Regions from separate parts of the Nonomuraea sp. NPDC049158 genome, predicted to be linked through region 2. Evidence: riboswitches for the same ligand, from Rfam matches in the RefSeq annotation. Region 2 holds a riboswitch; each other region holds the start of a gene.

Region 1 (4,261 bases), on a different contig from region 2:
CGTCCCGGGCCAAGGAGCCGCGCGACGACTTCACCTCGCTCATGACCTCACTGATCGGCTCCGAGCTCAGTCACCGCGAGGTGGTGGAGCTGATCTCCACGATCCTGCTCGGCGGCAACGACACCGTGCCGAACCAGCTCGCCAACAGCGTCCTGCGACTGCTGCGCGAGGACGCCTGGCCGGTCGCGCCGCCGCTGATCCAGAACGCGGTCGAGGAGTGCATGCGTATCGACGGCGCTTCTCTCGGTTCGTTCCGGTACGCCACCACGGATATTTCTCTCCACGACGTGACAATTCCGGAGAAGTCGCTGGTGCTCCTCTCCACCGACTCCGCCGCCCACGACGAGACCGTCTTCCCCGACCCGGACCGGTTCGTCATCGACCGGGCCAACGCCGACGCCCACATGGTGTTCGGCTACGGCATCCACTTCTGCGTGGGCGCCGCGCTCGGCCGTCTGCAACTCCGCACCGCGCTCGAGGTGCTCGGCCGCCGCCTGCCCACCCTCAGACTCGCCGACGAACCCATCGTCTACCGCAAGTCCATCGTGGGCCGGGGACTGACAGCCCTGCGGGTGACGTGGTGAGTGGCGCGCCGGGCCGGTTCGACGGGCGGGTGGCCCTGGTGACGGGCGCGGGGTCGGGCATCGGCGCGGCGTGCGCGGCGCGCCTGGCCGCCGAGGGCGCCTGCGTGGGCGTCCTGGACGTGAACGCGGCGGGCGCCAAGTCGGTCGCCACCGCCATCCGCGCCAGGGGCGGCACGGCCGCGGCGCTCGTCTGCGACGTGTCGGACGAGAAGCAGGTGGCCGGGGCGATCGGCGAGCTGCTCGCCTCGTTCGGCCGCCTGGACGTCGTCCACTCCAACGCCGCCGCGCTCGGTCCCGGCACCTACGGCCGCGACCACGATCTCGAGGACCTCGACGTCGCCGTCTGGGACCGCACGATGGCGGTGAACCTGCGCGGCTGCCTGCTCATGGTCAAGCACGCGGCCCCCGTGATGGCCGACGGCGGCGCCTTCGTCGTCACCTCGTCGGTCTCGGGCCTGCTGGGTGACGTCGCGCACGTCGCGTACGGCACCTCCAAGGCGGCGCTGACCGGTTTCGTGCGGTACGTGGCCACCAAGTACGGCTCACGCGGCATCCGCTGCAACGCCGTCGCGCCCGCCCTGGTCCTGACCGACGCCGCCGCACAGGCCCTGGGCCGGGAGCGGCTGGCCGACAAGGCGGCCGAGCGGCTGCTGCCCTGGGCCTGCACCCCGGACGACGTGGCCGACCTCGTCGCCTTCCTCGCCTCGGGTGAGTCGCGGTGCATCACCGGACAGACGATCGTCATCGACTCCGGCACCCTGGCCCACCGCCCCGAGCACGCCCTGCGCCAATGGCGCGACGCGGCGGAGTGACCCCCGGGTTCTCCGGGGTGGTTCGTCACACGACCGTCTCGACCTCCTGTGACGGTCTGTGGTGGCTGGGGTCCTTTAGAGGATTCGCCCTTCGGGGGAGAGGAAGAAACGGTCCGTGGTGGCTGGGGTCCTTAGAGGCGTACCCGCTTCGGGCGAGCGGAGGAAGACGATCCCTCGTGGTCGGGCCCCTGTAGAGGGATGCCTTCTCCCCGGGAGCGGAAGACCGGATACCCGGAGAACATTCATGGGCGCCGCAATAGGGTTGTGGCGGATCAAGGGGGATGAATGGAGCCGGTGTCGGTCGGGTTGGTCGGGGCGGGGCCGTGGGCGGAGCGGGCGCACGCGCCCATGCTGGCCAAGAGTCCGCATCTCCGGTTCGCCGGGGTGTGGGCCCGGCGTCCGGAGGCCGCCGCCCGGCTGGGGGCGCCGGTGTTCGAGCGGGTCGAGGAGTTGTTCGACGCGTGCGAGGCCGTGGCGTTCTGCGTGCCGCCGGGCGTACAGGCCGAATTGGGGGTACGTGCGGCGCGGGCCGGGAAGGCGTTGCTGCTGGAGAAGCCGCTCGCCGACTCGCTGGAGAACGCGCGGCGGCTCGCCGACGCCGTGCGGGAGGCCGGTGTGGCCTCCCAGATGGTGCTCAGCATGCGTTATATGAAGTCGGTCAGGGAGTTCCTGGCGCGCTGCGCGGATATCGAGGCGTTCGGCGGTCACGCCGCGAACATCTCCAATGTTCTGCTGGGCGACCACCCGTTCGGCACCCCGTGGCGGCTCGAGCGCGGGGCGCTCCTGGACGTCGGGCCGCACGTGGTCGATCTGCTCGACGCCGCGCTCGGCCGGGTGATCGGCGTACGCGCGCACGGCAACCCGCTCGGCTGGACCGGACTGTTGCTCGATCATGAGGGCGGCGCGGTCAGCGAGGCTTCGATGTGCATGGCCGCCGCCGGTGACCTGCCGCCGGCCGGCGTCGCGGTGTACGGCAGGACCGGCAGCGTGACGCTGCTGCCCGGTGACGACGACGATCTGTTCGAGACCCTCGCCGAGGAGTTCGCGCGGACCGTACGCCAGGGCGGCGGCCACCCGCTGGACGCGGCCCACGGGCTCAGGTTGCAGGAGATCATCGCCGAGGCGGAAGCCCAATTGGGCACCCCTTGACTTAACGCCCATCTGGCGCATTGATAGCGTCTGTCCGACGCGCAGAGTTGCAGCGAAGTCCGGTGCGAGTCCGGCGCTGTCCCGCAACTGTCATAGCCAGGTCGCCTGCCTCCGCGCTGACGTCATCAACCCTCGTGGAAAAGGGTGATCCGTCGCTCTCAAGCGGGTCTCTCGGTTCCGACAGTGTGAAAGGACTTCTCGTGAGGCCCGTACGCACGGCCTTCGCGGGCGCGCTGCTGGGAACGCTCGTTCTGACCGGATGCGGTCAGACCAGCACTACCACCACCCCGTCACCCGCGAGCCCCACCGGCTCCACCGGCACGACCGGCTCGACCAGTTCCGCCGCCTTCCCCGTGACGGTCGAGGCGGGCAACGGCAAGGTCACCATCGCCAAGAGGCCGGAGCGGATCGTCTCGCTCTCCGCCAGCCACACCGAGACGCTCTTCGCCATCGGCGCGGGCCCGCAGGTCATCGCGGTGGACGACCAGTCCAACTACCCGGCCGGTGTCCCCAAGACCGACCTGTCCGGCTTCAAGCCGAACGTCGAGGCCATCGTCGCCCAGAAGCCCGACCTGGTCATCGTCTCCAACGACATCGACAAGATCGTCGCGGAGCTGGGCAAGGTGAACGTGCCGGTCCTGCTGGAGCCCGCCGCCACCAAGCTCGACGAGGCGTACGACGAGATCGCCGACCTCGGTGCCGCCACCGGCAACACCGAAAAGGCCGGACAAGTCGTGACAGGCATGAAGACGTCCCTGGACAAGCTCTCGGCGAACGCCCCCAAGGACAAGAAGCTCACCTACTACCACGAACTCGACCAGACCCCTTACGCGGCGACGTCCAGTACGTTCATCGGGCAGATCTACGCCATGTTCGGCCTCACCAACATCGCCGACAAGGCGCCGGACCCGGCGGGCGGCTACCCCAAGCTGTCGGCGGAGTTCGTCGCCCAGGCCGACCCCGACCTGATCTTCCTGGCGGACGTGAAGTGCTGCCAGCAGAGCAAGGACACGCTGGCCAAGCGCCCCGGCTGGAAGGGACTGTCGGCCGTCAAGGGCGACCAGGTGATCCAGCTCGACGACGACATCGCCTCGCGCTGGGGCCCGCGGGTCGTCGACCTGGCGCAGACCATCAGTGACGCCGTCGGCAAGGCGGCCACCCGCCAGTGAGGTCCAGACCGATGTGGACGGCGGGCGCGCTGGCCGTGCTCGCCGTCTCCATGGTCGCCGGGCTGCTCGGCGGGGCCGCCGACATCTCGCCGTGGCAGGTGGTGCTCCAGGCCCTCGACTGGCTGCCGTACGTGAACGTGGACTCGGGGCTGGCACCCGTGGAGAAGGGGCTGCTGTTCGAGCTGCGGCTGCCCAGGGTGCTGGTGGCGGCCGTGGTCGGCGGGCTGCTGGCCATCGCGGGGGCCGGCTATCAGGGGGTGTTCCGGAACCCGCTGGCCGACCCGTACCTGCTGGGCGCCGCGGCCGGAGCCGGGCTGACCACCACCGTGGTCATCGTGCTCGTGCCGACCCCCGTCGTCGGCATCCCGGTGGCCGCCTTCGCCGGGGCGGTCGGCGGGGTGTTCCTCGCGTACGTGCTCGGCAACACCGCCGGGCGCTCGGGCGGCACCGCCACGCTGGTGCTCGCCGGAGTGGCCGTCACCTCGTTCCTCACCGCGATCCAGACGTTCATCCAGCAGTTCAAGGTCGAGCAGTTGCAGCGCATCTA
Region 2 (4,261 bases):
CCCCAGACGGACAGTCCTACTGAGCGGGGCCAGTCGCCGGTGTCGGCGCGGTAGCGCTCCAGCAGCGATTCGGCCATCGCCTGGCCGGTCTCCCAGGCCAGGCGGCTGGGCACCGCGCGGGGATCGACGGAGTAGAAGTTGCGGCCGGTCGGCAGCACGTTGATCAGGCCGCGCAGCGGTGAGCCACTCGGCCCGGCGGGCACGTAGCCGCCGTCCAGGGCGTGCAGGACGTGGTCGAGCTCGTCGGTCGTCCGGGCCAGACGCGGGACCACCTCGGCGGCGGCGAACGCGAGCACCCGCGTGACGAGCTCGCGCCGATCGGCGGGCAGCGCGAGGGCGACCTTCTCCGCGACCTTCTCCGCAGCTTCCTGGGCGAGCTTCTCCGCAGCTTCCCGCGCCACCTCCTCGGCCGCCTCCGGCGCCCAGCCTCGCTCCTCCATCGCCGCCACCAGGGCGCGGGCGGTCGTCTCGGCCCGGTCCACGTCGGCCAGCCCCGCCGTACCGTCCTCGGCCAGGCCGAGTGCCTCACGTAAGCCGGGCAGCGTCTCGCGGCCCGACCACATCTGTCTGGCGCGCAGCATGGCCAGCACCAGGTCCACCCTGACCTGCCCGGTCGGCGCCTGGCCGAGCACGTGGAGGCCGTCGCGGATCTGCGCGTCCTTCACCTCGCAGAGCCAGCCGTCCACGTGCAGGATGAAGTCGTCGAACTCGGTGTCGTGCGGCCGATCCGCCAGCCCGAGGTCGTGGTCGAGCCGGGCGGCCTGGATCAGTGTCCAGATCTGGGCGCGGATCGCGGGGAGCTTGGCCGGGTCCATGGCGGCGATGGTGGCGTGCTCGTCCAGGAGCTGTTCCAGCCGGGCGATGTCGCCGTACGTCTCCGCCCGCGCCATCGGCGGCACCATGTGGTCCACCAGCACCGCGTGCGCCCGCCGCTTGGCCTGGGTGCCCTCGCCCGGATCGTTGACCAGGAACGGGTAGATCAGCGGCAGGTCGCCGATGGCCGCGTCGGTGGCGCACGAGGCGGACATACCGGCCGACTTGCCCGGCAGCCATTCCAGGTTGCCGTGCTTGCCCACGTGCACCATCGCGTGCGCGCCGAACTCGGCCGACAGCCAGCGGTAGGCGGCCAGGTAGTGGTGGCTGGGCGGCAGGTCGGGGTCGTGGTAGATGGCGATCGGGTTGTCGCCGAAGCCGCGCGGCGGCTGGACCATCACCACCACGTTCCCGGCGCGCAGCGCCGCCAGGACGATGTCGCCGTCATGGACGAACAGCTCGCCGGGCGGGGGTCCCCAGTGCCGCTCGATCCCGGTGCGCAGGGCGGCGGGGAGCGTACGGTACCAGCGCTCGTAGGTGGCGGCGGGGATGCGTACCGGATTGCCCGCCAGGTGCTCCTCGGTCAGCCAGTCCTGGTCCTGGCCGCCCGCGGCGATGAGCGCGTGGATGAGCGCGTCGCCGTCCTGCTCGGCCACGCCGGGGAAGCCCTCGCCCAGGTCGTAGCCCGCTTCGGCGAGCCGGGCCAGCAGCCGTACGGTGCTGGCGGGGGTGTCCAGGCCGACGGCGTTGCCGACGCGGGAGTGCTTGGTCGGGTACGCCGACAGCATCACCACCAGCCGCCGCCCGCCGGGCGGGGTGTGGCGCAGCAGCCCGTGGCGTACGGCGATGCCCGCCACCCGCGCGGCCCGCTCCGGGTCGGCGACGTAGACGGTCAGCCCGTCCGGGTCGATCTCCTTGAAGGAGAACGGAACCGTGATGATCCGCCCGTCGAACTCGGGGATGGCCACCTGCGAGGCGGCGTCCAGCGGCGAGAGGCCGTCGTCGTTGTCCTCCCACGCCTGCCTGGACGTGGTCAGGCACAGGCCTTGCAGGATCGGCACGTCGAGCGCGGCCAGCGCGCCCACGTCCCACGCCTCGTCGTCCCCGCCCGCGCCCGCCGTCGCGGGACGCGAGCCGCCCGCCGCCAGTACGGTCACCACCAGCGCGTCGGCGGCCCGCAGGGTGTCCAGCAGCTCGGGTTCGGCGGTACGCAACGAGGAGCAGAACACCGGCAGCGCCTGCCCGCCCGCCTCCTCGACGGCGGCGCAGAGCGTCTCGACGAAGGACGTGTTGCCCGCCATGTGGTGCGCCCGGTAGTAGAGCACCCCGATCACGGGCCCTTCCTGTGACCGTGCCTCGCGCTCCAGCCGCCCCCAGGACGGCGTGGGCTCCGGCGGCGCGAATCCGCGCCCGGTCAGCAGGACGGTGTCGGACAGGAAGGCGTGCAGCTCGGTCAGGTTGGCGGGCCCGCCGTGCGCCAGGTACGCGTGCGCGTCGGCGCAGACGCCGCCGCGTACCGTGGACAGCTCCATCAGCTCGGCGTCCGGCGCCTGCTCACCGCCCAGCACCACGACCGGACGGGGCCCGGCCAGCAGCGCGTCGAGCCCCTCCTGCCAGGCGCGGCGCCCGCCGAGCAGTCGTACGACGACCAGGTCGGCCCCCTCCAGCAGGCCGGGCAGATCGTCGGGGGCGAGCCGGGCGGGATTGCCCAGGCGGTAGGCGGCGCCACAGGCACGCGCGCTCAGCAGATCGGTGTCGGAGGTGGAGAGCAGCAGGACGGTACGGCTGTCGCCAGGCACGGCGCGATCCTCCCTCGGGGTCCTCGCCCCGGTCGTGGGTGTCGCGACGGCAGGAGTCTCCTGGCTCCCGGATCAGCGCTCACCCCGGCCTTCCCACCCGTTGCCGGGCAGTGGCCTGCGGTGGGGTTCGCTCCCCGGTCACAGTGGCGGGACCGCGCCGGATTCGCACCGGCTTCCTCCCTTTGCCATCGCCTACCCAGGAGCCTACGGCAGGATCAACCTCCACCAGAAGTGGCGTTACCATCCTCATCGTGTCCATAGCCGACTTTTCCGGACGGGTCCGGCCCGACGCCTGTCCGGGAGCGCTCCAGGTGCACGAGGCCGCCGACGGGCCGCTGGCCCGGGTCCGCCTGCCCGGCGGCGCGATCTCCGGCGGGCAGCTCCGCGAGCTGGCGGCCTGCGCGGCTGAGCTGGGCTCCGGGGTGGTCGAGCTCACGTCGCGGGCGAACGTACAGGTGCGGGGTCTGCGCGCGCCGGCCGCCTTCGCCGAACGGATCGCCGCCGCCGGCCTGCTCCCCTCGGCCGCGCACGAACGGGTACGCAACATCGTCGCCTCACCGCTCGGCGGCCGCGGTCCCGCGGGTCTGCTGGACACGCAGCCCCTGGTGGAGGCGCTGGACCTGGCTCTGTGTGCGCGGGCGGGGCTGGCCGGGCTGCCGGGGCGCTTTCTGTTCGCGCTGGACGACGGCACGGGTGACATGCGGCAACTGGCCGCTGATGTCACTCTCGTGCCTGCGGCGGCGGGCGGTGACGCCTGGGTGTCGCTGCTGCTGGCGGGCGTGGACACCGGGCTTGTCGTGGCTCGTGACGCGGCGGTCGGGCAGCTGATCGCCGCCGCCGAAGCGTTCCTCGACGAACGGGAGCGCGGCCTTTCCGATCGTGACCGGGCCGCGTGGCGGATCGCGGAGTTAGCGGACGGCCCTGCCCGGATCGCCGCCCACCTGGGCGCGGCGGACGACCGGGCGACGACCGCCATGGACGCCTCCCCTGTCTCCCCTGCCCGTCGCCCCGGACCTGTCGATCAGCGGGACGGCCGTGTGGCGCTGGAGGCCGTGGTGCCGCTCGGGCGGCTGTCCGCCGCTCAGGTACGCGCGATCGCCGACACCGCCGACGACGGTGGGGCGGTTCCCGTACGGCTGACGCCGTGGCGGACGGTCGTCCTGCTGGACCTGTCCCCCGCCGCGGCCGAGCGGGCGGTGCGGCAGCTGTCCACGGCCGGGCTGGTGACCGATCCGGCATCTCCCTGGGTCGGCGTGAGTGCCTGCACCGGACGTCCCGGCTGCGCCAAATCGCTGGCGGACGTGCAGGAGGACGTACGGCGGTGGGTGGCGACCCTGGACGCGCCCGCTGCGACGCCGGTGCACTGGGCCGGTTGCGAGCGGCGCTGCGGACTGCCCCGCGGCCGAGTGCTCCAGATGGTGGCCACCGCCGACGGATACGAGGAGCGGCTGCCGTGATAGTGGCCGGCTTCGACCGATACGAGGAAAGGCAGCAGTGACCGACTACCTGCGCGACGGCGCCGAGATCTACCGGCGCTCGTTCGCGACCATCCGTGCCGAGGCCGATCTCACCGGGATGCCCCCGGATGTGGCCCAGGTGGCGGTGCGGATGATCCACGCGTGTGGCATGACCGACCTCGTCGCCGACCT
Region 3 (4,261 bases), on a different contig from region 2:
CGACTGGTCGATGTACGGCTGGCGGGCCGCGGCCAGGTCGATGAGCGCCTTCTGCGGCAGCTCCCAGGCCGTGCGGTACAAGGTCTTGAGGTCGTCGGGGAGGCCGGCGATGTCCTGGACCGAGCCGTCCGCCCGCTTGAGGTCGTCGCGCATCCGCTGCGTCCACAGCCCGCGGGCCTGCAGGTCGGCCACCAGGTAGCGGTTGACCTGGAGGAACTCCCCTGACAGCGTCTCGCGCTTGAACACGTTGGACACCTGCGGCTCGATGCACTCGTAGCACCCGGCGATGGAGGCGATGGTCGCGGTCGGGGCGATGGCGACCATCAGCGAGTTACGCAGCCCGGTCGCGGCGATCTTCGCGCGCAGCTCCGCCCAGCGCGGCCACGCGGCGGCGCCGTAGTGGTCGGGGTGCAGGACGCCGCCCGCCGCCCTGGTCTCCTCGTACGACGGATGCCGGCCGCGCTCCACGGCCAGGTCGGCGGAGGTGTCGTAGGCGGCCAGCGCGATCTCCTCGGCGACGCGGGTCGACAGCCCGAGCGCCTCGGGCGAGTCGAACGGCAGCCTGAGCGCGAAGAAGACGTCGGCCAGGCCCATCACGCCGAGCCCGATCGGCCGCCAGCGCTTGTTGGCCGCCTCGGCCTGGGCGGTCGGGTAGAAGCCCAGGTCGATGGTCCGGTCCAGGAAGCGCACCGCCGTACGGACGGTGGTGCGCAGCCGGGCCCAGTCGACGCCCTCGGCGGTCAGGTGGGCGGCGAGGTTGATCGAGCCGAGGTTGCACACCGCCGTCTCGCCGTCGCTGGTGACCTCGAGGATCTCGGTGCACAGGTTGGACAGGTGGATGACGTTCTCGGGCCGGGCCGTCTGGTTGGAGGTGCGGTTGGCGGCGTCCTTGAAGGTCATCCAGCCGTTGCCGGTCTGGGCGAGAGTACGCATCATCCGGCCGTAGAGGCTCCGGGCGGGCAGCTGCCGGACGTAGCGGCCGTCGGCCTCGTAGGCGCGGTAGGCGCGGGTGAACGCCTCGCCGTACAGGTCGGTGAGGTCGGGGACCTCCTTGGGGTCGAACAGCGACCAGACCTCGTCGGCCTCCACCCGCCGCATGAACTCGTCCGGCACCCAGTTGGCCAGGTTGAGGTTGTGCGTACGCCGGGCGTCCTCGCCCGTGTTGTCACGCAGCTCCAGGAACTCCTCGACGTCGGCGTGCCAGGTCTCCAGGTAGACGCAGGCCGCGCCCTTGCGGCGGCCGCCCTGGTTGACGGCGGCGACGGAGGAGTCGAGCGTACGCAGCCAGGGCACGATGCCGTTGGAGTGCCCGTTGGTGCCCCTGATGAGGGATCCGCGCGAGCGCACCCGGGTCCACGAGATGCCGATGCCCCCGGCGTACTTCGACAGCCTGGCCACCTGCCCGTAGCGGTCGTAGATCGACTCGAGCTCGTCGCGCGGCGAGTCGAGCAGGAAGCACGACGACAGCTGCGGCCGGCGCGAACCCGAGTTGAACAGCGTCGGCGAGCTCGGCAGGTACGACAGCGTGGACATGAGGCCGTACAGCTCGGCGGCCTCGGCGACCGTCTCCGACAGACCGCAGGCCACGCGCAGCAGGAAGTGCTGCGGCCGTTCGAGCACCGTCCGCGACTCCGGGTGCCGCAGCAGGTAGCGGTCATAGACCGTACGCAGGCCGAAGTACTCGAAGCGGTCGTCCGCCTCGCCGGAGACGAGCGCGTCGAGCTCGGCGGCGTGCGCGCCGACGAACGCGGCGAGCGAGTCCTGGATCAGCCCGGCGGCGTGGGTGGCGGCGATGGACTCGGAGAAGGTCCGCACGCCGTGCCCGGCCGCCTCGTCGGCGATCTCCTCGGCCAGGAGCCGGGCGGCGAGCCGGGAGTTCGCCGGATCGGTGATCACCCGGGCGGCGGCCTCCTCGATCGCCAGCCGCCGGTCAATGGCGACCGGCCGACCATCAGTCTCAATGATCTGCGTCACGTGCTCTCTCCTCGCGAGCTCATCCCCGTGAGGGCGCGCGAGAGCACGACGGCCCTGGAATCCCCGGCCGCGACGCCCCCGGCCCTCCCTCGAGGCCATGGACACTTCGATGGGCGGAGCCGGCCGGCTCCCCCAACGTCACCGGCAGGTCTTCGGGCTCGCGGGCATGGTCGAGGCTTCCTACTGGCCGTCGCTTCCCGGAAGTCTCCAGTGCTCGTGACGGCGGTCGTTCCCGCTCACCGCTGCGGGGCAGCCCCGGAATCGCACCGGGTTCCCTTTTGCTCCGCCCCGAGGGGCGAACCAGCGACGAGCAGGATCCTACATCTAGTGGCCGTTGGCGCAACTACCCCAGCATGTTGTGTCGCCCGCGTCGAGCATGCCCAGATCGCGGAGCACCGCCCTGGTCCTGCCGATCTCCGAGGCCAGCCACTGTTCGAAGTCGTCGCCGCTGAGCGGGAGCGAGGTCCATCCCTCCGCCCGGCAGGCCGCCCGCCACGAGTCGGACCCCGTGACCTCGTCGCAGAGCCGGATGGCGATGGCCTTCCCGTCGTCGGACATGCCCTCGGGCCCCACGGCCGCGCACCAGTCGGCGAAGTCCACCCGTACCCCGCACTCCAGCAGGCTCGGCGCCTCGATGCCGTCCACCCGGCGCGCGCTGGAGACGGCGAGCACCCTGACCAGGCCCTTGCCGATGGCGCGGCGCCAGTCCGCGAGCGTGCCGGTCGCCGCGGCGGCCTTGCCGCCCAGGAGCGCGGCCGCAGCCTCCTCGCTGCCGGGAAAGCCGGTGTAGTCGACCTGCCGGGTGTCGGCGCCGAGACCCTTGGCGATCAGCCCGAACAGCAGGTGGTCGGGCTCGCCCTGCGGTCCGCCCGTCAGCGGCGTGCGGTCGGGGTGGGCGACCAGTTGCGCGCCGAACTGGTCGAAGGTGGCGAACTTGGAGTGGGCGGGCACCACCACCACCTCGATCTGGCCGGTGAGCCGGGCCAGCGGCGTGGCGGTGTCGAGCAGCGACAGCCCGTTGTTGAGCTCGGTCGCGGCCAGCGCGGGCAGCCCGGTGACGGTGATCCGGGTGACGGGCGGGGTGCCGGAGACCGGGAAACCGGCGTCGCGGGCGGTCTTGACGAGCGCTTTGGTGACGCGGGCCCAGCGTCCGGCGCCGGGGACGATCGCGAAGCGCCCCGAGAGGCCGGCCGCGCTGACGGCACGTCCGCCGAGGCTCCCCTCCGTGCCACATCCTGTCGCGCAGGCCGCCACCGCCAGCCCGAGCGCGAAGAACCCCCGTCGGCGCATGGCGTCCTCCCCTCGCACCCCATTAACTACCCCACGTCACTGACACTTAACGCACTGTTACACATCAGGGTTGTGATTATCTGGGATCACGAAAAGTCGGGAAGAACTATGAAGTTTTCTCGCCCACACCGACGAGCAGGTACGACGGCAGCGAGGGCTCGCTGACCAGCCTGGGCCGGTCGGGCCGCCAGTCCGGGGCGTGCACCAGGCCCGGCTCGACCAGCGCGAAGTCCCCGAAGAACGCCCGGATCTCCCTCGGCGTCCGGTCGGTGCCGGCCCCGGCCGGCGTGGGCCGGCGCAGCGGCGTGGCGCCCTCGTCGAACCGCCCCCGCGAGGTCGCGTGGGTGAGCACCAGGTAGCTGCCGGGCGCCACCGCCTCGCGCAGCCTGGTCACCATCTTGCCCGGGTCGCGGGCGTCCGGGATGAAGTGCAGGATCGAGACCAGCAGGACGCCCACCGGCTCGTGCAGGTCGAGGAAGCGGGACGCCTGTGCCAGCACCTCGTCGGGGTCGAGCAGGTCGGCCTGGACGAAGACGGCCCGGCCCGCCTCCTCCAGCAGCGCCCTGGCGTGCGTGGCGACGACCGGGTCACGGTCGACGTAGACGACTTTCGCCTCCGGCGCCACCTCGTGCACGTTGCCCTGGGTCGGCAGCCCGCTGCCCAGATCGAGGAACTGGCGGATGCCCGCGTCCGCCAGGTGGCGGACCGCACGCTGGAGGAAGGCCCGGTTGGCACGCGCCAGCAGGACGGCTTGCGGGATCAGTGCCGCAAGCCGGTCGATCGCCTCGCGGTCGACGGCGTAGTTGTCTGTGCCGCCGAGCATGTAATCGTACATTCGTGCGAGATTTGGCGTCTGAGCATGAAACTCGGGCACAGTTTCGATCTTAAGTCCTGCCGGTCCACTTATCACGGGCTATGTGCCTATTGTGGCCGCCGTGTCGTAGCAGTTACTCGACTGTGACGCTCTTAGCCAAATTGCGCGGCTTATCCACATCAC

The links. A riboswitch is a leader RNA that binds a small molecule or an ion and turns the genes downstream of it on or off. The one in region 2 is predicted to bind cobalamin.
Region 1: linked by a shared signal. The riboswitch ahead of AB0B61_RS50300 (ABC transporter substrate-binding protein) and the one ahead of cobN (cobaltochelatase subunit CobN) in region 2 are both predicted to bind cobalamin.
Region 3: linked by a shared signal. The riboswitch ahead of AB0B61_RS36300 (ribonucleoside-diphosphate reductase subunit alpha) and the one ahead of cobN (cobaltochelatase subunit CobN) in region 2 are both predicted to bind cobalamin.

What each region holds. Positions count from the first base shown of each region.
Region 1 covers NZ_JBEZDM010000045.1:56,018-60,278, forward strand. The annotation lists gene AB0B61_RS50285 (cytochrome P450) at 1-584, shown strand, start outside; gene AB0B61_RS50290 (SDR family oxidoreductase) at 581-1,396, shown strand; gene AB0B61_RS50295 (Gfo/Idh/MocA family oxidoreductase) at 1,682-2,545, shown strand; cobalamin riboswitch at 2,553-2,673, shown strand; gene AB0B61_RS50300 (ABC transporter substrate-binding protein) at 2,746-3,714, shown strand; gene AB0B61_RS50305 (iron ABC transporter permease) at 3,726-4,261, shown strand, end outside.
Region 2 covers NZ_JBEZDM010000062.1:15,154-19,414, reverse strand. The annotation lists gene cobN (cobaltochelatase subunit CobN) at 1-2,612, opposite strand, end outside; cobalamin riboswitch at 2,647-2,835, opposite strand; gene cobG (precorrin-3B synthase) at 2,864-4,069, shown strand; gene AB0B61_RS55060 (precorrin-8X methylmutase) at 4,107-4,261, shown strand, end outside.
Region 3 covers NZ_JBEZDM010000021.1:160,572-164,832, reverse strand. The annotation lists gene AB0B61_RS36300 (ribonucleoside-diphosphate reductase subunit alpha) at 1-1,974, opposite strand, end outside; cobalamin riboswitch at 2,100-2,294, opposite strand; gene AB0B61_RS36295 (tripartite tricarboxylate transporter substrate-binding protein) at 2,299-3,264, opposite strand; gene AB0B61_RS36290 (SAM-dependent methyltransferase) at 3,371-4,138, opposite strand; gene glmS (glutamine--fructose-6-phosphate transaminase (isomerizing)) at 4,212-4,261, opposite strand, start outside.